Linked DNA regions of Teredinibacter turnerae T7901. The protein of the gene in region 4 interacts with the protein of the main gene of each other region in a pairwise test. Links are inferred from orthologs where the notes say so. Each region holds a gene or a part of one and is shown on either strand. Other genes may lie near its edges.

Region 1 (6,577 bases), 700 kb from region 4 along the record:
ACACCTTTGGCCGCCGCGGGCTTGGCTTTTTTCAAGTCGGAAACCAGCGCTTCGAGGTTTTCCTTAATCGCGTTAAGCTCGAAGGAAACCTTACCGATACCGCCGTGAATCACGCCACCTTTGTCAGCGCGGAAACGCACCTGACCGGCTTTGGCATTTTTAACCGCACCAGCAACATCAGGTGTTACTGTGCCGGTTTTCGGGTTTGGCATCAGACCGCGAGGACCGAGGATCTGGCCCAGGGCACCAACAACACGCATAGCCGCTGGATCAGCGATTACCACGTCGAAATCCATCATGCCGCCCTTAATTTGATCGGCAAGATCTTCCATGCCAACAAATTCAGCTCCGGCTTCTTTCGCTGCGTCTGCAGCAGCGCCTTGAGTGAACACAGCGACACGTACATCTTTACCAGTACCGTGCGGCAAACTGGTTGCACCGCGTACGGCCTGATCAGATTTACGAGGATCGATACCCAGGTTGATTGCGGCGTCTACAGTTTCAGGAAACTTTACAGTAGACAGTTCTTTCAACAGGGCAACCGCTTCATCAATGCCGTAGGCTTTGTTGAAATCGACTTTTTCGTTAATTGCTTTTTGTCGTTTGGTCAGTTTGGCCACTTACACGCCCTCCACATCAAGACCCATCGCACGCGCAGAACCTGCGATAGTGCGAACCGCTGCGTCCATATCGGCAGCTGTGAGATCTGGCATCTTGGTAGTCGCAATTTCTTCCAGTTGAGCACGGTTAACCTTGCCAACTTTTTCAGTGTTAGGACGACCACTTCCGCTTTTGATACCCGCAGCGCGCTTCAGCAAGAAAGACGCTGGAGGAGTTTTCATCGCAAACGTGAAGCTGCGATCACTGTAAACGGAAATAACAACTGGAACTGGAGAGCCAGGCTCAATACCCTGGGTCTGCGCATTAAACGCTTTACAGAATTCCATGATGTTGACACCATGTTGACCCAGAGCTGGACCAACGGGTGGACTAGGGTTGGCCTGACCGGCCTTTACTTGCAGCTTAATATAAGCTTCAATTTTCTTTGCCATACTTTGTTTACTCCCAAATATGGGTGTTAACGCCTCGAAACAGTGGCATACTGTCTGTCATTGGCTCCCCTATCTCGCCTCAGGCAATTAGCCTTTCAGCAAGACGCGAAAAGCCCTCACTCGCATAACGAGAGAGAGCATCGAAAACGATAATTTTTACAAATAACCGATTTCTCAATTATCAGGTTTTTTCTACCTGGCCAAACTCCAGCTCAACCGGCGTAGATCGACCGAAAATAAGAACCGCCACCTGGAGGCGACTCTTTTCGTAGTTAACTTCTTCAACCACACCATTAAAGTCGTTAAATGGGCCGTCAATAACACGCACCATCTCGCCCGGCTCGAACAGTGTTTTGGGTTTCGGCTTATCAGCAGAATCGTCTACACGCTGCAAAATAAGCTCCGCTTCCTTATCGGTAATAGGCGCAGGCTTATCCGCTTTGCCACCGATAAATCCCATTACTCGAGGAGTTTCTTTTACCAGATGCCACGCATCATCGTTCAACTCCATCTGCACCAACACATACCCAGGGAAAAACTTGCGCTCAGACTTTCGCTTTTGCCCACCGCGCATCTCGACAACTTCCTCAGTAGGCACCAACACCTCACCAAAGCTGTCTTGCATTCCATAAAGCTCAATACGCTCTTTTAATGCTGTCGCTACTTTCTTCTCGTAGCCCGAATAAGCGTGAACCACGTACCAGCGTTTGGCCATTAATGAAACCTTTTATCCAATGATAAGAGAAGCCAGGTATCCTAAGCCGGTGTCCAGGCCCCACAAAATTAGCGCAGTGACAACAACGACAACTGCAACAATCAGCGTGGTTTGGGTAGTTTCCTGGCGGGAGGGCCACACTACTTTACGAACTTCAACCTGCGCCGCCTTGAGCAAATTCCAGAAAGCATTACCTTTAGCTGTGTTGACTGCAATAAAAGCAGCAACACCACCCAGGACTATCAACACCAAAGCCCGTAAATAGAGAGCAAGATCACCAGCATAAAAAGAGTTAGCGACCGCACCACCCAAAACGATGGCTATAACCACCAACCACTTCAACCAATCTAGCGAAAACTGTGCTTCTTCGACTTTTGTGCTCATAGCTATTAGCTTTCTCTGCTATCGAGGGTCTAGCGCCCTATAATGGCAGGCCAGGAGGGACTCGAACCCCCAACTTTCGGTTTTGGAGACCGACGCTCTACCAATTGAACTACTGGCCTATAACTTTCACATATACAAAAAGGCTGACCGCAGGGCCAACCTCTTGCGCACGGGACCGAGCCCGACCACATAAAGTGGAGCTCATGACCGGAATTGAACCGGTGACCTCACCCTTACCAAGGGTGTGCTCTACCATCTGAGCTACATGAGCTTTTTAAACTCCTCTTGCCACCATACAAACTGGAAAACCAGATTAATGACAAGACAACTTGGAGCGGGCAGCGGGAATCGAACCCGCATCATCAGCTTGGAAGGCTGAGGTTCTACCACTAAACTATGCCCGCAAATGCGCCTAAGCTAACAAACACACTTACATCATAGCGTGCTGAAAACCTCGAATACGGCTTGCGAACCAACGCAGCGCTGGCCGCCAATACCAACAACGCATAACTCAGAAGCTCTGCGACAACCGGCACCTACAACTAAATGAGATGCCAGCATTGCTTGGTACTCGCAAACGGACTTTTAATATCCGCTTACCAGCGAAAACAATTTCAATAACCCAGTCGCCTTAACACAGACCACTTCATTTTCGAATTGTTTCCGCTAATCAATAATGGTGCAGGGGGGTGGATTCGAACCACCGAAGCTTGCGCGTCAGATTTACAGTCTGATCCCTTTGGCCACTCGGGAACCCCTGCGGAAAACTAAAATGGAGCTGGTGAGAGGAGTTGAACCCCCGACCGGCTGATTACAAGTCAGCTGCTCTACCAACTGAGCTACACCAGCTCACCGATCACACTAAAGAATGCTTTTTAAGGGCGTCCCTTAATGTGGAGGCGGGATTCTAGTGAAAGTTGTCTCAGGAAGCAACATCTAAACAAAAATTTTGTCGTCTTTCGATGTCGGCAAACCCTTCAAGCGCTCGACTCCAAGCCAAACCACTCATTTTTTTACTTTCACCGGGCTCCAGCATGACCCAGATTTCCCAATAAGTACGCTCGATTATGTTTACTTCGGGCTCCAGCCCAAGTGTACGCATCTTAGCCAGATGCTCATCAGCGAGCGGCTTTTTACTAAACATTCCCAAAGATATGCCATTTTCAAGCTCACCCTTTGGAATAATATAGCTATCGATTTTCTTAGCCTGCAATTCCGCCAATTGGCGTAAAGCAGCCTTCCGTGTCGATTGGGGCGGCAAATATACCTGATAACGGGTGCCAGCGGGAAGGGCCAATTCTTTAATTTTCGCTTTCACTTCAATCGCTTGCAATCGCTCGACTAAGGTAGTTGCCACCTCCTGGTTGGCGAAGGCACCAACTAATTCGCACAGCGGCTTTACGGGCTCATCCGGCACGGGCGCCGCGTTTGCAGCGCTCTGCCCGCCGGACGCAGGTGCAGTTAAGTCGGACTCACTCAACAGCTCGAGCCGCTGCAAGTGTCCGTATGCAAAGCCTTGAGGCTGTTTTGACACAGTAGTCTGACCGTCGCTTTCGGTGAACAACCCCCAACCCAATACCAGCAGATTGAGCGCCACCAGCGAAACTAATATCCAACGCATCCCCCAAGGGCCCCCGAAACGAGAATTTTCGTTTTTATTTTTCCAATTCGTCCAACACCAGCAAGCCCTTCAGCACCAAGTGCGGATCAACCACAACTGGCGAACTGAATGCCTGTGTAAACCAGTGCCGGTCGCCACCGGTTACAACTATAGCAGGCGACAGGTGCCGCTCTGCCGACCCATCGATATAACTGTGAACTTCGTTAACCAAACCTGTATAGAGCGCACTCACACCCTGCCTAACGCAATCATAGGTATCTACGCCAGGGCACCAGCGAGGAACCAATTCCAACCTCTCCACCGCAACATCGCTGGTATTCGACCAGAGTGCACGCGCCATGGTTTGCACACCCGGCACAATCATGCCCCCTTCGTGGACACCGGCCTCGGTAACAAAGTCCACGGTCACCGCACTCCCCGCATCCAGGACCGCACAAAACCGGTCGGGAAATTTTTCCCGCACGGCCAACATCGCCAGCCACCGATCCACACCGAGTCGATGAATTTCACGGTAAGCCACTGTAAGTATTGGCAAGGGAGAGCTCACGCGAGCAAATTTAACATCAAGATCGCGCGCGAAGCCCAGCTCGCCGCGCAATTGTGTCTCGATGGATTTTCCTGCAACACAAGACACACGCACAGAACTGAGCTTCGAGATATCGATAACCGCCGCGATTTCGCCGGCGAGGTCGTCCAGCGCGAGCCGGTCGACTACGCCATGCGCCTGACACTCGGGCACCCACCATTTAATTCGACTGTTGCCAGCATCCACCAATAGCTTCATTTGAGCGCTTCCATTATTTATCACTCAGCCTCGACAGCAGACCTCAAGCTAACTTCCCCACCAACAAATGTTCGCTCACCAGTGTCGCACGCCAGGCGCAGAGCCCCCGTATCAGTGACGCCCAGCACTCTGCCCTCAACGCGATTCTGAGCAGACACCAGCGCTACCCACTGGTCGTAGTGAGCGTTGTATTCCTCCCAGACAGACCGGTACGCTGCAAAGCCCGTTTCGTGATATTTGGCAAGCATTGGCAACAAACGTTCAAGCAGAGCGCCGACAACGCGATTGCGATTAGGTTGAGCGCCGCCTGCGATAGATGACAGATCTGTGAACGCCTGATCGATATCCTCTGTCGCTACGGTGGACATATCGACATTCAGCCCGATACCTAAGACCACATAACACTCACCACTGACGTCACCCGCAATTTCCAACAACACGCCGCCAAGCTTCGCGCCCTGGAACAACAAATCATTCGGCCATTTCAGTTTGACGCCTTCGATACCAAGCGACTCCAACGCCTGACAGATACACACGCCCGTTGCGAGACTGAGCCCTTCCATCGCAGCTATTCCCTGATCAAAACGCCAGACCAGCGAGAAATAAATATTCTTCGCAAAAGGGCTATGCCAGGTGCGTCCACGTCTGCCGCGCCCCGCTGTTTGCTGCTCAGCCAAACAAGCGCGCCCCCGCTCACCGCCCTTCTGACTTATCGCCGCCAAAAGATGCCCATTGGTGGACGGCAAAGACGGAAAAATATCTATTCCCGCCAACAATCCGGCTACCTCTGGCGAAAGCCCCCGGCGAATATCCCGCTCACTGAGAAGATGAAGACCACCGGGGATACGATAGCCCTTCGATTTCACTGAATCGACTTGCACGCCCATCTCCTGTAGTTGCTGCAGTTGTTTCCACACTGCAGCGCGGCTAATCCCCAGGGCTTCGCCCAACTCAGCGCCGGAATGAATTTCGCCATCGTCAAGTAAAGAAATCAACTGCAACATGGAGTCGTTCATGACGGGTTCGCTCGAATGTAATGGCGCTTGTAGCGCACACCAAGAGAGGTCAATATTTCGTAATTGATTGTTTGCGCGGATGCTGCCAGGTCATCAAGCGGAACATGCTCACCAATAAACTCGATTCGACTGCCCTCCGCCACCACGCCTTCAGGCACAGCAGAAATATCAACGATAGTAGTGTCCATAGAAATGCGTCCAACCACAGGTACGCGCCAACCGCCAGCACCACTAGGGGCACAGACCCAACAATGAGCGCGATTGCTCAATGCGCGAAACAAACCATCGGCGTATCCGCCCGCGACCACAGCCAAACGCGCATCGCGCTCAGCCCGGTAAGTTGCGCCATATCCGACCGACTCGCCAGCAGGCAGGTTGCGCACCTGAACCACCGGTAAATGCAATTCCACAGCGGTCTCCAACCCCAGACCACAAGCGTCCGCCTGGGCAAAACTGGTGTAAAGACCAAGGCCCGGCCGCACCGCATTGAAATGGTAGTCGCCACCAAGACACACACCTGCAGAGTTCGCCAGAGATGCCGTTAACGGCCGATAACGCTCCGACGATACGTCAAGGGCGCGCCGAAAACGCTGTAATTGTTCGGCATTTAGTGAGTGCTCAGGCTCATCTGCGCAAGCGAGGTGGCTCATCAACATGCGGACGTCAGCACGCGCAAGATAGGCGGGATCTTGTACGACCCTTTCAAACTCAGCGGGCTCCAAGCCCAGCCGCCCCATGCCGGTATTGAGTTTCAAGATCGACCCAAGCACATTGTGCTCGCCGCCATTGACCGTGCACCATCGCTCCAGCATCGCGGTACTTACCAGCACAGGGACCAATCGGTAATCGATAAAGCGACGCTCCTCCCCCGGCGCGCAGCCGCCAAGCACCACAATGGCGACATCGGAATAGCTGCCGCACACATCAGATAATATTCCCCGCGCATCCAGCGCCTCGCCAAGGTTGGCGACATAGAATGTCCGGCATCCGGCCAGATAAAGTGCA
Region 2 (5,753 bases), 3.7 Mb from region 4 along the record:
CGGCAAGACTGATCTTGCCATGGCGCTTCACCACCACCTTAATGCAGAAATTATCAGCGTGGACTCGGCGCTTGTGTACCGTGGCTTAAATATTGGCGCCGCCAAACCCAGTGCGGCTGAATTGGCTGCGGTACCGCATCGACTCATTGATATACGCGACCCCGCTGAGCCTTATTCAGCGGCCGATTTTTGTAAGGACGCGACGCACGAAATAACGAATATTGTGGCTGCGGGCAGAACGCCGCTGCTGGTTGGCGGTACCATGCTTTATTTTAAGGCATTACTCGAGGGGCTCTCTGACATGCCGGCGTCGCAACCGGCGGTTCGCGCCCAAATAGAGCAAGAGGCGTTGGCGATTGGCTGGCCGGGCATGCACCAACACCTAATGGATATTGACCCCGAAACCGCTCGCGAGCTGCATCCTAACCACTCTCACCGGATCAGTCGGGCGCTGGAGGTCTATCGCATTTCGGGAAAAACCATGAGTCATTTTCGCGCCAATTCTGGCTCGGGATTGTTGGATAGCTACCAATGGGTACAGTTAGCGGTAGCGCCTAGAGATAGAGCGGTTTTACATCAGCGAATTGCAACCCGATTCGAAAATATGCTGGACGCGGGGTTGCTCGGCGAAGTTGAAGCGCTGTATCGGCGCGGTGACCTGCACCCGGATCTGCCGGCAATCCGCGCTGTTGGATACCGTCAGGTCTGGGAGTATTTGAGTGGCGAGATCGACCGGAGTGAAATGGTCGCGCGCGGCGTGGCAGCAACCCGGCAGCTGGCAAAGCGGCAATTGACATGGCTGCGAGGTTGGCCGGATCTTTGCTGGATTGACACTCAAAATGCCTCAGGTGATTTATTAGAGGTCGATGAAATTGTGAATAAAGCCTTGAGTTTTTTACCCCAAAGGCCCATATAATGGTGTACAGTTTGAGTAAATATGCGCGGGTTCCAGGACGCATAGTGTTTGCACAAATCTGGTTCGCTCTGGATTGAGCCAGTGACAAACACGTACCACCGACTATTATTCAATTTATACGCTTAGAGACTAAAGTGCGCTTACGCTAACTTGAACGAAGATTTTATCGATGTTCGACAGGGTTTAGTGGAACGAAGGTTAGTGCTTACTTATTATAATTCCTATCCTTATAAGGAGAACTGACATGTCAAAAGGGCATAGCTTACAAGACCCTTATTTAAATGTATTACGTAAAGAAAGAATCCCAGTTTCCATCTATTTGGTCAACGGCATCAAGCTCCAAGGACAAGTGGAGTCGTTCGATCAGTTTGTTGTTTTACTGAAAAATACCGTGAGCCAAATGGTTTACAAGCACGCGATTTCTACAGTCGTGCCTTCTCGTCCCGTACGTGTGCCTATGCTGAATCCCGAAAGCACTGGCAATGACGATATGGAAAGCGGCGCTTAAGTTACGTTGTTGCATGGCTAGTAGATATCCCTTGTTCTACAACGGAGAGCTATTTGTTTTTTGATAGACCTGATTCCGGTGAGCTGGCAGTGCTGGTTCACTTGGAAATACCCCAAAGCGCAGAGTCAGACGATCCACGTGAGTTCGAAGAACTGGTGTTATCCGCCGGTGGCGACCCAGTCGAATTACTGTCCGGACAAAGATCCGCCCCCCACCCCAAATACTTTATCGGAACTGGCAAGCTTGAAGAATTGCAGGCTCTGGTGCAGCAGCATCAGGCGGAGCTTGTTATCTTCAATCACGAGCTGTCACCGAGTCAGGAGCGCAATCTCGAAAAAGCACTGGAATGTCGCGTGTTAGACCGTACAGGCCTGATTCTCGATATTTTTGCCCAGCGTGCTCGCACTCACGAAGGTAAGTTACAGGTGGAACTTGCCCAGCTTGAACACATGTCCACACGCTTAATTCGTGGGTGGACACACTTGGAGCGACAGAAAGGCGGGATTGGCTTACGCGGTCCCGGTGAGACCCAGTTGGAAACTGACCGTCGATTACTGCGTGCGCGGATTAAAACAATCGGCAAACGTCTGGAGAAAGTCCGCAAGCAGCGTGAGCAGGGCCGCAGGGCGCGCAACCGCGCGGACATTCCTACCGTGTCACTGGTGGGTTACACCAACGCCGGCAAATCGACCCTGTTTAACGCAATCACTGATGCGGGAGTCTTTGCGCAGGATCAGCTGTTTGCTACGTTGGACCCCACGATGCGGCGTATAGGCTTGCCCGACGTCGGGCCTGCCGTACTGGCAGATACAGTGGGATTTATCAGTAATCTGCCACACCGTTTGGTTGAGTCGTTTCGCGCAACTCTTGAAGAAGCGTCCAGCTCAGATCTGCTGTTGCACGTAATTGATGCCGCGGATGACGAAAGGCAGCGAAATATTGAGCAGGTTAACCTTGTGCTGGAAGAAATTGACGCACATGAACTTCCTTGTTTAATGGTGTACAACAAAATTGATCTGCTGAGTGACATGGCGCCGCGCATAGATCGTGATGACCAGGGACGCCCGGTCGCGGTCTGGCTCTCCGCAAAGAACGCTGCAGATAACCCCGTGAACATCTCGCTCCTGTTTCAGGCGCTCGCCGAATTGCTCGCTGAGGATATTTTTCAGCAGTCGGTCTACTTAGGCGCGGCTATGGGGAGTTTGCGGGCTCGACTCTATCGTCACAATGCGGTGCTGAATGAAAGCTATACTCCGGATGGGATCTGTGAGCTGGAGATTCGAATACCAGAGGCCGATCTCAAACGCATGCTGTCGGCAGAAAATATCGCGTTGGACGACCTGCTTAAACAGCCTGAGCAAACCGACTACCAACAACTAGCCGTATAAAATAGCAGCGAGTTCTCAGGGGGGAGTATTGAAATACGCCTCCCCACCTCAATATCGAGCAATCAAAACTTAAAAAAACGGAGACTCTCTATGGCCTGGAATGAACCGGGTGGGAACAAAGACCCCTGGGGAGGCGGCAACCGCGGCAACAACGACGGACCGCCAGATCTGGATGAGGCGTTAAAAAATCTGCAAAAAACGCTAGGTGGATTATTTGGCGGTAAAAAAGCCGGCAATACTGGTGGCAGCTCGGGCGGAACATCAGGTTTTGGCTGGACGTTAGTCGCGCTAGCACTTATTGCCTTTCTACTGATTTACGGGTTCCTGGGCGCAGGGATCGTTAACGAACAGGAACGAGCGGTAGTACTGCGGTTAGGTGTGTACAACCAGACACTGCAACCAGGGTTTCGCTGGAATCCACCGCTGATTGACAAGGTTTACCCTGTTAACGTGACCAAAGTACGCCAGTGGTCCACCTCAGAGCAGATGCTCACCAAAGACCTGAATATTGTCGACATCAAACTCTCGGTGCAATACATCATTAGCGACGCGCAGGAATTTGTACTCCGTGTGAGAGATCCTGAGTCGAGTCTCAAACAGGCGACGAACAGCGCATTGCGCCATGTCGCAGGCTCTACGTTAATGCACGATATTCTTACCGAAGGCCGTGAGCGAGTGGCTTACGAGATTCAAGACCGTTTGCAAGCTTATCTGAATGCCTATCAAACCGGTATAAGTGTCGAGAAGGTCAACATCGAAGATTCGAACCCTCCTCGTGAAGTGCAAGACGCTTTCGACGATGTGATTAAAGCGCGTGAAGATGAAGAGCGCTACAAAAATCAGGCGCAAACCTACGCCAACGGTATTCTGCCCGAAGCACGTGGTGCCGCGCAGCGCGTTATTGAGGAAGCAACCGCCTATAAAGAGCAGGTGATCGCGAAAGCGGAAGGTGAGGCTAAGCGCTTCGAGTATCTGCTGAATGAGTATAAAAAAGCGCCGGAAGTTACCCGTCAGCGCCTGTATCTTGATGCCGTTGAGGACGTTATGTCTAATGCGTCGAAAGTGCTGGTGGACGTCGAAGGTGGTAATAACATGCTTTACCTGCCGCTGGATAAGATTGTTAATACCAGCCAACAAGCCACCTCGCGCGGTTTGAGTTCGTCGGAAATGGATCAGGTGGTCAATGATGTTATGGACCAGTTGCGCCGTGAAGCCGCGATAAATTCGCGCCGTAGAGAGGGGAGGTAAGCTATGTCTGGGAAATCGTTTTTTATCATTATTGGAGCGTTACTGGCCATATTCCTCCTTTCGAACTCACTTTTTATTGTTCAGGAATATGAACGTGGCGTGTTGTTAAGGTTTGGTAAGGTTGACAACGCGGATCTAAAACCTGGGCTAGGTATAAAGCTGCCGTTTGTTGACGAGGTGCGTACCTTCGATGGCCGGGTGCTTACGCTGGACGCCCGTGCAGAGCGTTTTTTGACTGTCGAGAAAAAGAGCATGATGGTCGATAGCTTTGCTAAATGGCGTATCATCGAAGTGGGCACTTACTACAAAGCCACTAACGGCGAAGAGCCCAGGGCTGAACGCCTGCTTGAGCAGCGTATTAACGAGGGCTTGCGCAACGAATTTGCAGCCAGATCTCTGCAAGAAGTTGTGAGCGGCGAGCGCGACCAGCTTATGGTTGATCTCACCAAAGCTCTCAACCAGTTCACTCAAAACTCATTGGGTATTGAAGTGGTTGACGTCCGGGTTAAACGCATCGACCTCCCTACAGAGGTGAGTGGACCTGTGTTCAGCCGAATGTCTGCCGAGCGTGAGCGCGAGGCGCGGGAACACCGCTCTAAAGGTAAGGAACAGGCTGAGATCATTAAGGCAGATGCAGATCGACAGCGGACGATTATCGAAGCGCAGGCCTACCGCGACTCTGAGTTGTTGCGCGGTGAAGGTGACGCAAGTGCTGCAGCCATCTACGCGGAAGCTTATAATCGCGACCCTGAGTTTTACGCCTTTGTGCGCAGTTTGACGGCCTACCGCAAATCCTTCAGCGGCAAAGAAGATATTATGCTGGTAGATCCGGGCAGCGAATTTTTCCGTTACATGAAAGACTCGAAAGGGAAGTAATCGTCTAAGCGTAACAATTCGTGGTAAAATTTCGAACCGGCCAATTGGCCGGTTTTTTTGTGTTCGGATTCTGCCGGCGGCCCGTACATTGGGCGTGCCAAGAGGGGTATTCCTATCCGTCTGGCACCTGAGGGCTTTCGGCGACCCACTGGTTTAGCGTACACCACTTCAGGCGATATTCACTTCATGTGGCACGAGCTGGCAAAAGCCTTCTGTCTGGTATTGATCATTGAGGGAATTCTTCCTTTTTTGTATCCCAATCGCTGGCGCGAACTTGTTGCGAGCCTCGCGCAAGCCGATGATCGCGTGCTCCGGCTTATCGGTTTCATAAGTATGCTGGCGGGTGCGGTTTTTTTGTGGGTTATCAAGTAACTGACGAGTAAACAAAGAGAGAATAATGAGTAAAGTAGACCGATGGCTATTACCTGAAGGTATCTCCGAGCTCCTGCCGGATGATGCCTTGCAAGTGGAAACCCTGCGACGCCGTCTGGTCGACGTGTTTCAGCGCTGGGGCTATGAATACGTTATTACTCCAATGATCGAATTTACCGATTCGCTGCTGACTGGCTCGGGCGGTGACATCGATTTGCTGACATTCAAACTGACTGATCAACTTACCGGTAAAACGCTGGGTATTCGGGCAGATATCACGCCACAAGCCGCGAGAATGGATGCGCACAGCTTGAAGCGCAGCGGTGCAAACCGGTTGTGCTACGCTGGCCACGTAGTCCATACCAGGCCGCAGGTGGCGCTTGGGTCTCGTACACCAATTCAAGTGGGCGTCGAGTTGTTCGGTGAGCCTGGCTTAGATGCGGAC
Region 3 (7,987 bases), 3.4 Mb from region 4 along the record:
CTGTAGAAACTCAATTGCCGGAAAACGTCTTTTTGGATGGTGCAGGAGTGGGCAAATTTAGCGTGCTCATCACTGGTAGCGCTGCGGTAGTAGTAGCAACTGGGAGCTTCGAGTACCGGGCATGAGTCGAGCGAGTTCAGAGTCAGGTTGGCAGGCGCAAACCGAGCGGGGCTCTCCCCTGGGGATGGCGATTGTTGTCTGGACTGCGTTGCGGTGCGGTCGGGCGCCTGTTCGGGTTTTACTTGCCGGTATTGTTTTCTATTACGCCTTGTTCAGTCCAGCAGCCAGGCGTGCGTCGCGTAGCTTTCTCGCGCGAACGCAATCGACGCCAGTGACGTTCTGGCAGATATACCGCCACTTTTTTTGTTTTGCCCAGGTTACCGTCGACCGCTTGTTTTTCTTGTCCGGCCGCAATCGCGACTTTGATGTTGTTGTGCATGGGAATAGCGTCATTGATGCTCACATTCGCTCTGGGCAGGGTTGTTTATTGTTGATGTCCCACCTGGGAAGTTTCGATGTGCTTCGCGCTGCCGGTCGAGACCGCAAAAATACCCGGGCGCGGGTACTGATGGACCGTGACCATGCAAAAAAGGCGATGGCGCTGCTGCAGGCGGTCAATCCGGATATGGCGCAGGACATTATCGATGTCGAACAACCACCAGCGCAGTTAATGCTGTGTTTGCAGGAAGCGCTGACAAACGGCCAGTTTGTCGGGGTTATGGCAGACAGAGTGCACCGCTCTGAGCGGGTGTACCGACAGACATTTATGGGGAGCCCGGTGCAACTGCCGGAGGGCTTGTGGCAAATGGCCGCAGCTTTAAAAATACCGGTGGTGGCAGGTTTTGGGGTTTATCAGGGGACTAGCGCGGGCAAGGCCCGGTACGAAATTTTTTTTCACGCGATTGCGGATTCCACGGAGGTGGAACGCAAAGAGCGCAGGGAGTGGATGCAGAGCGCACAGCGAGTTTACGTGGATACCCTGGAATCCATGGCGCAAGCATACCCGTATAACTGGTTTAACTTTTACGATTATTGGAAGCTAGATGAATCTTAAAATCGGCAGTATTACGTCTGCATCAGCGGCTGGGATAGGAAACCAGGCGTTGCTGGCGAGTCTGCAGAGTGGACAAACCGGGCTGGTAAAGCGTCCGTTCGGTGAGAGTGCGCCGCTCAGCACCTACATTGGTGTTGTTGACGAATTGGAAGACCTGGTGCTCCCCACCGAATTGACTGCCTACGATTGTCGCAATAATCGTCTCGCCTACCTCGCGATGCAGCAGGACGGGTTTATTGATGCGGCGCGTGACCTGGTGGCACGGCATGGAGGGCGTCGGGTAGGTGTGTTTATCGGCACCAGTACGTCTGGGATTCAACAAACTGAGCTTGCTTATCGGCAGATGGTTGCTGCACAAGGTGAGCATCTGCCGCGCTGGTACAACTACGATCTCACGCACAACAATAACTCAGCGCCTAAGCTGGTTGCAGAAGTGACCGGCGCGACCGGTATGTGTCATGCCGTGTCGACGGCATGCTCAAGTAGTGCGAAAGTCTTTGCGAATGCCTGGCGGGCGATCAAAGCGGGCTTTTGCGATGCTGCGATTGTGGGTGGTGTAGACACGCTGTGTCTTACCACTTTGTTTGGATTCAATTCACTGCAATTGATTTCGGACGATATCTGCCGACCTTGTGATCGGGATCGTACGGGCATATCCATCGGCGAAGCTGCAGGTTTCGCAATAGTGGAACCCGGTGACGGCGGTGTTATGACTTTGCAGGGCTTTGGTGAAAGCAGTGATGCCTACCATATGTCCAGCCCCCACCCCGACGGTCTTGGCGCTTATGACTCAATGGCTGGGGCACTGGCTATGGCGGGGCTGACGCCTGATGACATTGACTATGTCAACCTGCACGGCACTGGCACCAAAGCCAATGATCTGGCGGAATCTCGTGCAGTGTGCCGGCTGTTCGAACAGTCGCTCCCGTGCAGCTCCACGAAGGGCTGGACTGGGCACACACTGGGCGCTGCGGGCATACTGGAAGCCGCTGTCTCCGCTCTGGTGTTAAATCATGGGCTGCTGCCCGTATCACTCAATACCCGTGAATTGGACGAGCACATAAAGGCCGATGTGATTCTCGGCGAGAACAAAAACGTTGAGGTGCGCCGGGTATTGAGTAACTCATTTGGCTTTGGCGGCAGTAACTGCAGCCTGGTAATGGGGGTGTAGCATGAGCGAGATGACCTGTTACCTCAACGGTGTTGGCCTGGTGGCTCCAGGGGTTGAAGACTGGCCGGTGTTCACCCGAATTGTTGTAGGCGAGGAGCCTTATAGCGCCACTGAACCCGCTCGCTATACGCCCCAATCGCTGCCGGCCAACGAGCGTCGTCGAGCGTCTCAATTGGTACGCCTTGCATTCAACAGTATTGAGCAGTTGGTTCTGCAACTGCCTGCTGAAGGCTACGCAACTGTATTTTCTTCTTCCGGCGGTGATTACGATATTTTTCACAAAATCTGCACCGCACTGGCGCTGCCGGAGAAAATTGTCTCTCCCACGCAGTTCCATAACTCCGTCCATAACGCTCCGGCTGGCTATTGGAGTATCGCGACGGGTAATACGCACCCTTCTACTACGATCAGTGCGCACGACTACAGCTTTGTCATGGGGCTGGTCGACGCAGTAGCGCAGTTACAGGGTGAAGCGGAAAATGTGTTGCTGGCCTGCTACGACATGGTGCCGCCATCGCCGATTAATGAAGTGCGCAACGTTGCCGGGCCATTTTCAACAAGTCTGCTACTGTCCGCTCGTGCCAACGAGCACACGCTGTGTGCACTGGATGTATCGGTGGCTCCCAGAGCAGCCCAGGTTTCATCTTTAGCGATTGCGGCCCTGGAAACCCTTCGTTTGGGTAATGCGTCGGCACGCAGTTTAAGCTTGCTCACCGCCATCGCTCGGGCTGAGCGCGAGACTGAATTGGCGCTGAGCAATGGTGAAAGCTTATGTATTGGTCTAAGGTACAGCGGTTTCGGTGATTAACGTGCTAACGACTCTGTCGACCTCTGAACTACATGCACTCATGCCTCATTCGGGCGATATGTGCTTGATAAATAAGGTGCTCAGTGTGGATGACAGCGCAATCGAGGTGTTGGCTGAAGTCGAGGACCCCGGTTCTCATCCCCTTGCTTGTGATAATCGATTGAGTGTTCTGTTGTTGCCGGAGTTTGCGGCGCAGGCGGCGGCATTGCATTTGAACCGCAGTGGCGACAGTGTGTTCGGAGCTACTGATGCGCCCGTATTTCTTGCCGCCGTCAAGCAATTTAATTGGCAGGGTGCGAGGCGTTGCCTGGGGGGAGCGGTACTGCGAATAAACGCATGGCGTTTGAGTGCAAGTGCTGTTGGCGCAATGTACCAGTTTGACGCAACCGTTGGTGATGGGGCTAGTGGGAATGAGCTTAGTGCGAGCGGGCGCTTTTCGCTTATGGTCGCGCGCGAGCCGCAAGTTGACTAATGGTAAAGCGCCGCATTCACGTAGCTTCAATTGCCTCTGCAGGATATTTTGGTCTCGCACCCGTCAGTACCCTTGAGCAACATTCTTAAGCTCCGAAGTTACGTTATAACCGGAAGTAACGACCCGAATTTACAACCTGAACTTATGACCTGAACCTACGATAAGGGTGACGAGGGAGTGCGTTACCAGCGTTTTATTGTATCGGGAAATTTTTGTCGGTCGTCCGGGGTCGCCAGATCATTACATTCACCGCGCAGCCAGGGCGCGACCCCATAGAAATTGCTATCGATCACCCAGTAGCCTTCGCGGCAGTACTGACTTATTTCCATGTGTTTCTCGATCTGGCCTTGGAGTCGTTTTTGGTTGCGCTTGGCAAGTGCGTCTGTATTGATTTGCATCCGCTGCCCGTTGGTGAAAACAACCTCCTTCTCGGGAGGCGGAATTTCTCCCCGCTCAAACATCGCGGTGTATTTAACAGGTAAAACGCGAAATTCGAAATGCTTCAAACCGCCCTCCGTTATACGGGTGCGGAATTCCGTGGTGAGATCTTCGGGTAATCGCGCAGTGCCACAAGCGCTCAGTAAGCAGACAACTGTAATCAGCGCACTGTTTTTATTTATGCTGAAGCTCATATTTATACCCCGCACCGTACACTGAGTGGATGAGCTCCAACCCAGGATCGGCTTCCTGCATTTTTTTGCGCAGCTTTTTAATGTGGCTATCGACGGTGCGATCACTGACGACGCGATAATCGCTGTAGATATTATCCATAATATATTGGCGCGAGAAAATTCGCCCTTGTTCCGTGTACAGCAATTTAAACAGACAGAACTCAATGGTAGTGAGTTCAATCATTGAGCCAGAAATACTAACTTGCTGACTGTTTTCGTGCAATTGCACCGCTTGACTGGCGCTGTCCTGGAGTTGTTCCTGCGGCTGTTGTACCCGCCGTAGCACCGCCTTCACACGGGCAACAATTTCACGCGGACTAAATGGTTTGCATACATAATCATCGGCGCCTAGTTCCAGGCCTAGCAGGCGATCAATTTCCTCCACCTTGGCTGTGACCATAATGATGGGCAGCGTTTTGAATTGCGCCTGAGTACGCAACTCGCGGCAAATATCCAGGCCATTTTTCCCTGGCAGCATGAGGTCCAGTAAAATGATGTCTGCGGTGTTGGTGCTCAGCCAGCGCTCGACTTCGAGTCCATTCCCTATAATTTCACAATGAAACCCGGCTGCCAGCAGGTAGTCGCGCATCAACAGCGCGAGTTCTGCTTCGTCTTCAACAATGAGCACGGTAGCGGACATGGGTTTACCCTTTAAGCAAATTAACTGTGGCTGAGAGGCAGGCGCAAAGTGATTGTGAGCCCACCTGAGGGTGCGGGCATGGCGGTAATTGTACCACTATGGGCCTCGACAATATTTTTGCAAATGCTCAGTCCCAGACCGGCGCCGCCGGTTGCCCTGTTGCGCGAGTTTTCCACTCGGTAAAGACGGTCAAAAATTTTATCGATCTGGTCTGCGGGCACGCCTGGTGCACTATCGGTAAAGACAATTTCAACCAGTTTGTTGGTCGTGTTGCAAGTGACGGTTAATTGCCCTGGCGTGTCTGTGTAGCGGTAGCTGTTTTCGAACAGATTGCGCAGCAGCTGTGCGAGCCGGTCGTAATCCCCGTAAATACCCGCGTTTTTGTCGAGTGAGTTGGTCATCTGAAAAGTGAGGCCCTTCTCTTCCAGACGGTGCACGTAATCATCGGCAATTTCTTCCAGTAAATCGTACAGGCAGAGCAGGCTCTTGTTATAGGTCATTGCGCCGAGGTCGGTCAGCGAAAGATCGTATAAATCACTGATTAAATTATGGAGAGCATCGATTTTGTTTTTAAGCAGTTCCAGGTTTTCGGGCGTCGTTGGGCGAATACCATCCTGCATGGCTTCGATCTGAGCTTTCAGAACAGCCAGCGGTGTGCGCATTTCGTGAGAAATATCGGCAACCCATTGCTTGCGGGCTTTTTCGTTGGCGGAGAGAGTTTTTGCGAGCTCATTAAAATTGTTGCAGAGCATACCCAGTTCATCAGTGCTGTTGGGCTGAATTCGGACACTGAAATCGCCGTCGGCTATCTGGCGAGCGCCTTTGGTCAGGTCACCGAGCGGTTTGACCAGCCAGCGGGACACCAGCATTGACACTGCAAACGAGGCGGCCACAATCGCCAGACTAAATAGGGCGAACACTTTCAGCTGCTGGCTGACAAATAATTTATCGACTGAGCGCATAAAGTCTTTTGGTTTGATATAGCCCAGGTAACCAATGAGTTGGTCCTCGTAAATCAGCTCCCGCCAGGAGTACTCCGCATTTTTAAATGCATTGCCGACGATCAGTTTTTTGGTGGGATCGGTGAGAATCAGCTGATCAATAAAGACACGCTCCTGTGCCTTAACGCTGGGGTGCGGCGGTGGTTGGTTGTTACTGATCGCTTCGCGGGTTTGCTGTTCGATAAATTCACGAAACGTGCGGTACTTGAGTCGCAGCCAAAGGCGATTGTTATCTCGTAGGGGTTCGAGAGAATTCTCCCGCTCGTATATTTCTAACACCGAAATTTCGAGATTTTGCAGGCGATCGATTGCCTGTTGAGTAACGTAATCCAGAAAACCTTTTTTAACACTCGCATGGCTTAGCAACAACATCGCAGTTGTTGATAGTACGAGGGTGATAAGAAAGGTGAGCCAGAGCTTAAATTTTATACTTTTGATCATAACGGGGCCCGCGAGAGGGCCCCGAGTATTATCAATCAGCGGAATGATGGCAAGATAGCCAGGGCAAGTTCCATGATTTTTGCGCTTTTCAGGTAGTTAGCGGATGTTGGACTTGCGGGGGTCGGGTTTGGCCGCTTCGCGAAACAGGAGCGCGACTTTACCTATCTCCTGAACCAACTGGGCGTTCGATGAGGTACACACCTCTTGTATTGCCGCTTTGCGCGCATCTCGATCCACAACAGCCACTTTAATCTTGATCAGCTCGTGGTCTTCCAGTGCGCGATTAATTTCGGCGAGCACGTTGTCTGTGACGCCTTTGGCCGCAATAGTCACAATTGGGTTAAGGCTGTGACCGAGTGTGCGGTACTGTTTCATCTTATCTGCGGATAACGCCATGAATTTAATCACCTGTAGGGCAGCACATTTGGTACAACGGCTGCTTGTATATTCTTAAAAGGGCGCCTATTGTACCCGTAAACACGCGGGATCGCGCGACTTCTCGCTGTAGAAGCATCCACAAGCGCCCGACCTTACGTACAACACCCAGGTAATCTTAATAGTAGCAGTATGGCAAGATCGAAAAGCAGTCACCGTTGGCTGCGGGAACACTTTAGCGACCAGTATGTAAAAGCCTCTCAGAAGGACGGCTACCGCAGCCGTGCCAGCTATAAGCTGATAGAGCTGGATAACAAAGACAAACTTTTTCGTCCCGGAATGACTGTGGTGGATTTAGGCGCAGCACCGGGCGGCTGGTCGCAGGTGGCGGTGCAGCAAATTGGTGACAAGGGGCAAGTGATTGCCTCCGATATTCTGCCAATGGATTCGATTGCCGGCGTGACCTTTATTCAGGGTGACTTTACAGAAGAGTCCGTACTGGAAGAGTTGCTTGGCGCAATGGATGGTGAAAGGGCAGATCTTGTAATTTCCGACATGGCCCCAAACATGAGTGGAGTAACTGCTGTAGATCAGCCAAAGTCCATGTATCTGGTGGAATTGGCGTTGGATATGGCAAAGCAAGTGCTTAAACCGGGCGGTACCTTTGTGTGTAAAGTTTTTCACGGCGAAGGCTTCGATGATTTTTTTAAAGATTGCAACGCCAGTTTCAGTAAAGCAGTAACCAGAAAGCCGGATGCGTCCCGTGCGCGTTCGCGCGAGGTTTACCTGGTTGCGAAGGGATATAAGGCATAATCAGTCTCTGGTCTGTTTGTGAACAGCAGAGCTATACTTTGCCAACCACGATTAATAGCATGATTTGCCGCGATGCGTGCGCCCAGGCTGGGCAGCATCGATAATGAGGAGAAGACAGCCTTGAATGATATGGCTAAAAACCTGGTACTTTGGCTGGTTATTGCAGCAGTACTCTTTACTGTATTCCAGAATCTCAACGATCCTGCTCCCCGGGATGAACTCAATTACTCTGAGTTTATGCAAGATGTGCAGGACGACAGAGTCAAAGAGGTCACCATCGATGGCCAGATGATTCGCGGCGTACGTGAGGATAACTCCAACTTTGTTGTGGTTATGCCTGCTGTGCTGGACCTCAAATTGATGGATACGCTGCTCGATCACCATGTTCAAGTAAAAGGGTCGCTGCCTGAGAAGTCCAGTTTGTGGGAGCAACTGCTTGTTGCGAGCTTCCCGATCCTGCTGTTTATCGCAGTGTTTATTTTCTTTATGCGACAGATGCAGGGCGGAGCGGGTGGCCGCGGTGGTCCGATGAGTTTCGCCA
Region 4 (7,982 bases):
GAAAACCGCATCGAGCGCTATCAAAAAACCCGGCTGCCAGACCACTACCTGGCGGCAGCACAAACCTGCGCGTTCACCTCACATCGTGAAACACTCGCTGAACACAATTTACCGTTTGAGTTTATGATGAACGCACTGCGACTCAACCAGGGCGTTGCCAGCGAGCTGTTTACAGCACGCACAGGCTTGCCCCTGGCGTCGCTGGAACCGCAGCTCACGCCACTGCGGGAAAAGGGCCTGCTGGGGACAGATCCGCAGCGGTTGTACACAACCACGCTGGGCCACCAATACCTGAACAGTGTGCTGGAAAGCCTGCTGTCAGATTAGGGCCAGTTAAACCGAAACACCGGCGACAGGCTGCTACACTCAAGGAACTCACCAAGTTACACGGACCACCATGTTCAACCCCGCCGCCGCTTTTCGCCAACTTAGTATTGCTCGCAAAGTCACTGTCCTGGTGATGATGATCGGTGCACTTCTGGTGTCTGGCATCATTGCTGAACGCCTTTTTTTTGGCGAAAAATTTGTTGGCGGTATTGCCGAGACTCTCGACGATACACACCAGAATGTGGCGCCATGGCTGCTGCAATCGCTCTCGCGCGGCGACAAAAGCAGCGCTGTGTTGTTACTGAAAGACAGCTCTCACCGCAACCCACAGCTGGCGTTTCGCCTGCAACAACAGGCGGTCGAACAGCCGGGGCCGATCTTTGATAATTTTGCCCAACTTCGCGCGGGCGGTTGGCAGCGCAGCCTGGAGAAAACCTATCCGCTGGCAACCGCCGACGCCAATTACCTGCTTAAAATCCGCGGTGTCGGCCCCTACTTTAATGACGAATTTATCAGCCATCTACTCTACAACCTGGTAGTCGAGGCCATATTGATTCTGGGGCTGGCGGCAATCATCCTGGTCATGCTCGAGCAACTGGTGTTTCGACATTTGCGCCATATTGCAGCGCAAACCGAAAAGCTTTCTATCGATACCATCGGCAACCCCATTACCCTCGAGCGCCAACCGTCTGATAGCGAAAGCGAGGACGAGTTGGACAGCGTCGTCAATGCGCTCAACAGCATGCGTGAAACCATCCTGATCGACATAAAACAGCAGGCGCAAATTGAAGACGCACTCCTCGCGGCGAAAGAAGAAAAAATCGAAACCCGACGCATGATTGAGCGGGTTAAAGCCGCAAATCAGGCAAAAAGTCAGTTTATCGCCACCATGAGCCACGAGATCCGCACCCCAATGAACGGGGTAATTGGCATGATAGAAATGCTGCGGGATACGCCTCTGAACGACAGCCAAAAACACTACCTGGATGTCATTTTCAGATCGGGGGAATCGCTGCTGGAAATCATCAACGATATTCTCGATTACTCAAAAATCGAAGCCGGCAAAATGAACCTGGAAAATGTCGATTTCGATCTCAACGAACTGCTCAACGATTGCGTGCAGCTGTTCAGCGCAACAACCCATAAACGGGACATCGAGTTCGTCTGCGCCATCAGCCCCGAAACACCCACCCAGCTACGCGGCGACCCCACGCGGCTGCGCCAGATCGTCGTGAACCTTATCGGCAATGCGTTCAAGTTCACCTCCAACGGTCACGTGATGGTGCTGGTAAAAAGCCTACAGGATCGCACCTCCGAACACCCTCTGCTGCGTTTTTCGATTGTCGACAGCGGCATAGGCATCAGCAAAGAAATTCAGCGCAACCTGTTTCAAGCCTTTAATCAGGCCGACACCAGCACCACCCGACGCTATGGCGGCACCGGTCTGGGGCTGGCCATTTGCAAGCAACTGGCAGAGTTAATGGGCGGCACAATCGGAGTGGAGAGCGAATACGGCAAGGGCTCCACCTTCTGGTTCACCATTCGTTTCGATTTGCCCGAAGACAGGCAGCGGCAGCCACCTAGCTCAAGCCTCGCGCTGTCTGGCAAACGCATTCTCGCCATACACAGCTCTCCGGTATTAGTCACCGCCTTCGCCGACAACTGCGAGGGCTACAACATGAAATGCCATCATGTGAGCAAAGCCTCAGACGCACTCAAGCGCCTCACTAACCAGACGCCAGACCAAATTTATGACTTTCTTTTTCTCGATCAACGCATTGATGGCGAGGACGGTTTTGCGCTCGCGCAAAGTATTCGCGAAATACCCGCCTACGCGGAAACACCCATTCTAATGCTCACCCATGAGCGCACCACCAAGTTTACGATGGAACAGTTGATGCCCATCACCAGTATTCTCCCGCGCCCGCTCACCGCACATGGGCTGCGTACTGCGCTCTTGGCCCAGTCCACGGGCGTGGCTCTCAACGAGTTGATTTCGATGGAAAGTAAAGCCATCGCTCCCGCCCAAAAACTTAACGTGTTAGTGGCTGAAGACAATGCCGTAAACCGAATGGTCATAGAAGGACTGCTTAACAAGCACGAAATCGAACCTGTTTTCGCCGAAGACGGCCAGGAAGCAGTTACCGCGTTCGAAACCGCCTCACCGCGTTTCGACCTTATATTTATGGACTGCGAAATGCCCAATATGGACGGCTTTGAGGCAACGGAAAAAATTCGCGAATACGAGAAAAACCGCGCACTTACGCCCATGCCGATCATTGCCCTCACCGCGCACGTGGAGGCCGAGCACCGGCAACGGGTATTCAACGTGGGCATGAATTACTACCTCACCAAGCCAGTCACCATGGATAAACTGCGCGAAGCGCTGACATCGGTCGGAGTATTAAAAGACTAGGGCCTGCGTTTTTCAACAACCTTACTTACGATACGCACCAGTTGGCGTAGAATAGTTCGCAAGTGCAGCACATTTATCCTCTCGCGCCCGAGGTTCCACCGGGGCCAAACCGTAACAGGGTTTTCATGGACAACAAATTGATTGAAATCCAGTCGATGTCGGACGACACCGCAGTAGATACAAGCGATACCCCCAGCCTGGATAATCCGGCGTATTACATCAACCGCGAAATCTCTCATCTCGCCTTCAACCGGCGGGTTCTCAAGCAAGCGCTCGACGATCGGCACCCGTTGCTTGAACGCCTCAAGTTCTTGCTGATTTTCAGCTCCAACCTGGATGAATTCTTTGAGATTCGCGTCGCCGGTCTGATGCAGAGTATCAAATTCGAGAGGGAAACCACCGGCCCGGACGGAATGCACCCCACGGAGGTATTGCGTGAAATCAGTCAGATTTGTCACGCCACGGTTGATCTGCAGTACAAAACCCTGAACGACGTACTCATTCCCGCTCTTGCCGAGCAGGGCATCCGGTTTTTACGCCGTAAACGCTGGACGCAGGCACAAGCCAAGTGGGTCGAAGAATATATTGAGCGCGAAGTGCTGCCGATTGTCAGCCCCATTGGTATCGACCCCGCGCACCCCTTCCCGCGCCTGGTCAACAAGAGCCTCAACTTTATTGTTGAACTGGAAGGTAAAGACGCCTTTGGACGCGATTTGAACTACGCCATCGTGCCCGCACCGCGAACCTTACCGCGGGTAATTCGCCTCCCAACGGAACTTGGCGACCCGGGCCAAAATTTTATTTTCCTTTCATCAATGATTCACGCGCACGCTGAAAAAATGTTCCCGGGCATGCAGGTAATGGGGTGCTACCAGTTTCGCATCACCCGCAACGCCGATCTGGATGTGGATATGGAAGGCATCGCCGACCTGGCGCGCGCGCTGCGCGGCGAACTGCATTCACGCCGTTTTGGCACTGCGGTACGCCTGGAAGTGGCGGATAATTGCCCGGAGGAGCTGACCCAGTTTCTACTGCGTGAAGTCGGCCTGACCGACCAGCAGCTCTATCAGGTTAACGGCCCAGTTAATCTGAAGCGCCTGATGCAGGTACCATTCGAAGTCGATCGGCCCGATTTGCAGTACCCACCTTTTACACCGTCCATGCCCAAAGGCTTGAACCGCAAAGATGTGATATTCGACGCCGTTGCCCGCAAAGACTACTTGTTACAGCACCCATTTGAATCTTTTTCGCCGGTTATTCAGCTGGTGCGGCAGGCGGCGAAAGACCCACAGGTAGTGGCAATCAAACAAACCCTCTATCGCAGTGGCGGACTGCAATCGTCACTGGTGGAAGCCTTGATCGATGCCGCGCGCAACGGCAAGGAAGTGACCGCTGTTGTTGAGTTGCGCGCCAGATTCGACGAAGAAGAGAACCTGGAATTGGCCAGCCGGCTGCAAGAAGCGGGTGCCGTGGTGGTTTACGGCGTCGTTGGCTACAAAACCCACTCCAAGATGATGCTCCTGGTAAGGCGTGAAGGCGGCGAGCTCAAACGCTACGTGCACCTGGGTACCGGCAACTACCACAGCGGCAATGCCCGACTCTACACCGACTACTCCCTGCTGACCGCTGACCCAGTGCTGTGTGAGGATGTGCACCGCGTATTTCAGCAACTCACCGGCATGGGCAAGGCCGAGCGCATGACCAAGCTGTTACACGCCCCCTTCACCCTGAAGCGACAATTGCTGCGCCTGATAGACGCCGAAGTCAAAGCGCAAAAAGAAGGTGGCGAAGGGCACATTATCCTCAAATGTAACGGTCTGACTGAACCCAAGGTTATTCAGGCTTTATACAAAGCCTCGCAAGCCGGTGTAAAAATCGACCTGATTATTCGCGGCATGTGTTGTCTGCGGCCGGGTATCCCCGGCGTGTCAGACACAATTACGGTTCGTTCAATCGTTGGCCGATTTTTAGAGCATACCCGTGCCTATTATTTCGCCAACAGCGAATACAAGGTGTTTTGTGCCAGTGCGGACCTGATGGAGCGCAACCTAAATCACCGAGTGGAAACCTGTTTTCCTGTAGAGTCGCCGGAGCATTCAGAGCGGATTCTCAAAGAGCTCAACCTGTATCTGAAGGACAATTTGCGCAGCTGGCAGCTGCAGACAGATGGCACCTACAGCAACAATAGAGCCGAGAGTGAAGAAGCACCAATGGGTGCACAGGAAGAATTGCTGCAAATTTATGCTAGCCAGGGCCAGTGATAGGCCCGCTCAATTGACCCTATGGCCTTGTAACCGGTAGCCGCTATCCTTATTATTAGCGACCTTCCCTCCCTACTCACCTTTCTGGAGAAATCAACTATGAGTGACGCGATCGTTCACACTAGCGATGCAAGCTTTGAACAAGATGTACTGACCGCTGACGGCCCTGTCCTGGTAGATTTCTGGGCAGCCTGGTGTGGACCGTGCAAAATGATCGCTCCGGTTCTCGACGAACTGGCCCAGGAATACGAAGGCAAAATCAAAATCTGCAAAATGGATGTTGATGCCAACAAAGAAACCCCGGCAAAATTCAACATTCGCGGTATTCCGACCCTTATCATCTTTAAAAATGGCAGCGCAGAAGGCACCAAAGTTGGCGCATTATCCAAAGCGCAACTTAAAGAGTTTATCGACGCCAACGTGTAAAGCTCCTGTGGCACGAGCGGTTTTTACCACTTGTGCCATTACTCTTTGCAAGCACCAAATTTTGTGGCTATACTGCAAACGTCTCGCAAGGTAGCTCTTCCGCTCATCTCTCCTGCTGTCATTCATACCCCGAAACCAGTTACCCGATGACCGGAACCTCGTGAAGGCATTCATCCTATTCGGATCGCACCCTTAACTTGCCGAACCTGTGCCCTGTAACCCTGCTCTGTTGTGGTACACGCCGCACAGTCTCCAAGCTTTCAGCTTAACTTTCCGCGATTTTGATAGCGATTTGCCATCAGACAATAACACCAGGATAAATAACCCGATAATCGTCGCCCTAGCTGCTAAATTGAATAGTAGTCAGCCTCGATAAAAACAATTATTTGCTCCAGCAACCAGCATCTCATCGTAAAAATCTTATGAACCTCACCGATCTCAAAACAAAACCCATTGAAGAGCTTATCGATATCGCGAAAGAAATGGGCATGGAAAGTCTCGCCCGTTCCCGCAAACAAGATGTGATTTTTAACATTCTCAAACGTCACGCACGCAGCGGTGAAGACATTTACGGTGATGGTGTGCTGGAAATTCTGCAGGATGGTTTCGGCTTTTTGCGTTCTTCCGGCTCCAGCTATCTCGCTGGTCCAGACGATATCTACGTATCGCCCAGCCAGATCCGCCGCTTTAACTTGCGCACCGGCGACAGCATTGCCGGAAAAATTCGCCCGCCAAAAGAAGGTGAGCGCTACTTCGCATTGTTAAAAGTCAACGAAATTAATTTCGATAAGCCAGAAAACTCCCGCAACAAAATCCTCTTCGAAAACCTCACCCCCCTGTTCCCCACCAGCCGTTTGGTACTGGAAACCGGCAATGGTTCTTCCGAAGATTTAACCGGCCGTATCATCGATTTAATTTCGCCAATCGGCAAAGGCCAGCGCGGCTTGATCGTCGCACCGCCAAAAGCCGGTAAAACCATCATGATGCAGAATGTTGCACAGGCCATCACCCGCAACAATCCTGAATGTCACTTGATTGTTCTGCTCATTGATGAACGTCCGGAAGAAGTAACTGAAATGCAGCGCTCTGTGCGCGGCGAAGTGGTTGCGTCCACATTTGACGAGCCGCCTTCGCGCCACGTGCAAGTTGCCGAAATGGTTATCGAACGCGCGAAACGACTTGTCGAACACAAAAAAGATGTCGTTATTCTGTTGGATTCCATTACCCGTCTTGCCCGTGCGTACAACACCGTAATTCCTTCCTCCGGTAAAGTACTCACCGGTGGTGTCGATGCCCACGCTCTGGAGCGCCCCAAGCGTTTCTTCGGCGCTGCGCGAAATATTGAAGAAGGCGGCAGCCTGTCAATCGTCGCGACCGCGCTGATCGATACCGGCTCCAAAATGGACGAAGTTATTTACGAAGAGTTTAAAGGTACCGGTAACCTGGAATTGCACCTGGACCGTAAAGTGGCCGAAAAACGCGTGTACCCGGCGATCAACATTCGTCGCTCCGGCACCCGTCGTGAAGACCTGTTGATGCGCGAAGACGAACTGTCGCGCGTGTGGATTCTCCGCAAGCTGCTGCACGATATGGAAGATATCGCTGCAACCGAGTTTCTGGTTGACCGCTTAAAAGGTTTCAAAACCAACGACGAATTTTTCTTGTCGATGAAATCGAAATAAGCCAGCGCGCTTTGCGCAGTGGAACGGCGGCAGAGCCGCCTTCTGGAGCGCGGGCCATGCCCGCTTCAGGGACGCCGCCATCGGCGGCGGCTGGAACGGTCGCAAAGCGACCTTCTGGAAAAATATTAAAACCAATTGCTTACATGAAACCCCGCCACCCCTTCTCCTCATCCATTACGTGCTAAAGTACGTACCACTATTCTTTGCCATTCATTCCAATAAAGCGAGAACGCTCCTGTTTCCGGCAGTCGCCTATGGCGACCATCCTGAAGAGACTTGCTGCTCGAAAAGAACGTCGTGAGCGCTCCGCACGAAGTGCATTATGTTTAAAGACCTACGAGACTTTATCGCGCTGCTCGAAAAGCGTGGTGAACTTAAGCGCATATCTCACCCGGTTAGCGCTCACCTAGAAATCACCGAAATATGCGACCGCACCCTGCGCGTAGGAGGCCCGGCGTTATTGTTTGAAAACGTTGAAGGGTCGGATATTCCCCTGCTGGGCAATTTATTCGGCACACCGGAACGCGTCGCTCTCGGTATGGGGCAGGAATCAGTTGCGGCACTGCGCGAAGTCGGAGAGTTGCTGGCGTTTTTGAAAGAACCGGAACCGCCCAAAGGCATGAAAGACGCTTGGGAAAAATTACCGATCTTTAAACAGGTTTTGAATATGGCACCCAAGCAAGTGAGCCGGGCTGCTTGCCAACAAGTGGTACTGGAGGGTGATGACGTCGATCTGCATAAACTGCCGATCCAAACCTGTTGGCCGGGCGATGCGGCACCACTGGTCACTTGGCCGTTGGTGATTACCCGCGGGCCGCACAAAGAACGCCAGAATCTCGGGATATACCGCATGCAATTGATCGGTAAAAA

What was found.
Region 1: the proteins of rho (region 4) and nusG interact in binary tests that used the Escherichia coli proteins (3 or more experiments, as listed by UniProt). The link is inferred for Teredinibacter turnerae T7901 from one-to-one orthologs.
Region 2: the proteins of rho (region 4) and hfq interact in binary tests that used the Escherichia coli proteins (3 or more experiments, as listed by UniProt). The link is inferred for Teredinibacter turnerae T7901 from one-to-one orthologs.
Region 3: the proteins of rho (region 4) and TERTU_RS14445 interact in binary tests that used the Escherichia coli proteins (3 or more experiments, as listed by UniProt). The link is inferred for Teredinibacter turnerae T7901 from one-to-one orthologs.

The regions. Positions count from the first base shown.
Region 1 is NC_012997.1:921,853-928,429, reverse strand. What follows is about bases 1-2,841. They hold nusG (transcription termination/antitermination protein NusG), read right to left. Parts: upstream 1,768-2,841; coding sequence 1,234-1,767; downstream 1-1,233. Other genes in these bases: secE (preprotein translocase subunit SecE), read right to left, coding at 1,780-2,151; rplK (50S ribosomal protein L11), read right to left, coding at 621-1,052; rplA (50S ribosomal protein L1), read right to left, coding at 1-620. Also shown: TERTU_RS03795 (SPOR domain-containing protein), read right to left, coding at 3,074-3,772; TERTU_RS03790 (type III pantothenate kinase), read right to left, coding at 3,807-4,556; bifunctional biotin--[acetyl-CoA-carboxylase] ligase/biotin operon repressor BirA, read right to left, coding at 4,577-5,572; alr (alanine racemase), read right to left, coding at 5,569-6,577. UniProt on the Escherichia coli protein: Part of the processive rRNA transcription and antitermination complex (rrnTAC). The complex forms an RNA-chaperone ring around the RNA exit tunnel of RNA polymerase (RNAP).
Region 2 is NC_012997.1:3,935,756-3,941,508, reverse strand. Bases 53-2,792 are described here. They hold hfq (RNA chaperone Hfq), read left to right. Parts: upstream 53-1,160; coding sequence 1,161-1,424; downstream 1,425-2,792. Other genes in these bases: hflX (ribosome rescue GTPase HflX), read left to right, coding at 1,478-2,792; miaA (tRNA (adenosine(37)-N6)-dimethylallyltransferase MiaA), read left to right, coding at 53-916. Outside these bases: more of miaA, read left to right, coding at 1-52; more of hflX, read left to right, coding at 2,793-2,812; FtsH protease activity modulator HflK, read left to right, coding at 2,903-4,060; protease modulator HflC, read left to right, coding at 4,064-4,936; TERTU_RS15740 (DUF2065 domain-containing protein), read left to right, coding at 5,123-5,308; TERTU_RS15735 (ATP phosphoribosyltransferase regulatory subunit), read left to right, coding at 5,334-5,753. UniProt on the Escherichia coli protein: RNA chaperone that binds small regulatory RNA (sRNAs) and mRNAs to facilitate mRNA translational regulation in response to envelope stress, environmental stress and changes in metabolite concentrations.
Region 3 is NC_012997.1:3,616,239-3,624,225, reverse strand. Bases 5,005-7,987 are described here. They hold TERTU_RS14445 (YhbY family RNA-binding protein), read right to left. Parts: upstream 6,655-7,987; coding sequence 6,355-6,654; downstream 5,005-6,354. Other genes in these bases: ftsH (ATP-dependent zinc metalloprotease FtsH), read left to right, coding at 7,567-7,987; rlmE (23S rRNA (uridine(2552)-2'-O)-methyltransferase RlmE), read left to right, coding at 6,826-7,446; TERTU_RS14450 (ATP-binding protein), read right to left, coding at 5,005-6,258. Also shown: TERTU_RS14485 (3-hydroxyacyl-ACP dehydratase FabZ family protein), read left to right, coding at 1-125; TERTU_RS14480 (LpxL/LpxP family acyltransferase), read left to right, coding at 122-1,054; TERTU_RS14475 (beta-ketoacyl-[acyl-carrier-protein] synthase family protein), read left to right, coding at 1,044-2,225; TERTU_RS14470 (beta-ketoacyl synthase chain length factor), read left to right, coding at 2,227-3,033; TERTU_RS14465 (ApeP family dehydratase), read left to right, coding at 3,035-3,505; TERTU_RS14460 (hypothetical protein), read right to left, coding at 3,688-4,137; TERTU_RS14455 (response regulator), read right to left, coding at 4,118-4,816; more of TERTU_RS14450, read right to left, coding at 4,837-5,004.
Region 4 is NC_012997.1:225,781-233,762, reverse strand. What follows is about bases 5,005-7,982. They hold rho (transcription termination factor Rho), read left to right. Parts: upstream 5,005-5,852; coding sequence 5,853-7,112; downstream 7,113-7,982. Other genes in these bases: ubiD (4-hydroxy-3-polyprenylbenzoate decarboxylase), read left to right, coding at 7,435-7,982; trxA (thioredoxin TrxA), read left to right, coding at 5,104-5,430. Also shown: radical SAM family heme chaperone HemW, read left to right, coding at 1-327; TERTU_RS00950 (hybrid sensor histidine kinase/response regulator), read left to right, coding at 398-2,743; ppk1 (polyphosphate kinase 1), read left to right, coding at 2,869-5,004. UniProt on the Escherichia coli protein: Facilitates transcription termination by a mechanism that involves Rho binding to the nascent RNA, activation of Rho's RNA-dependent ATPase activity, and release of the mRNA from the DNA template.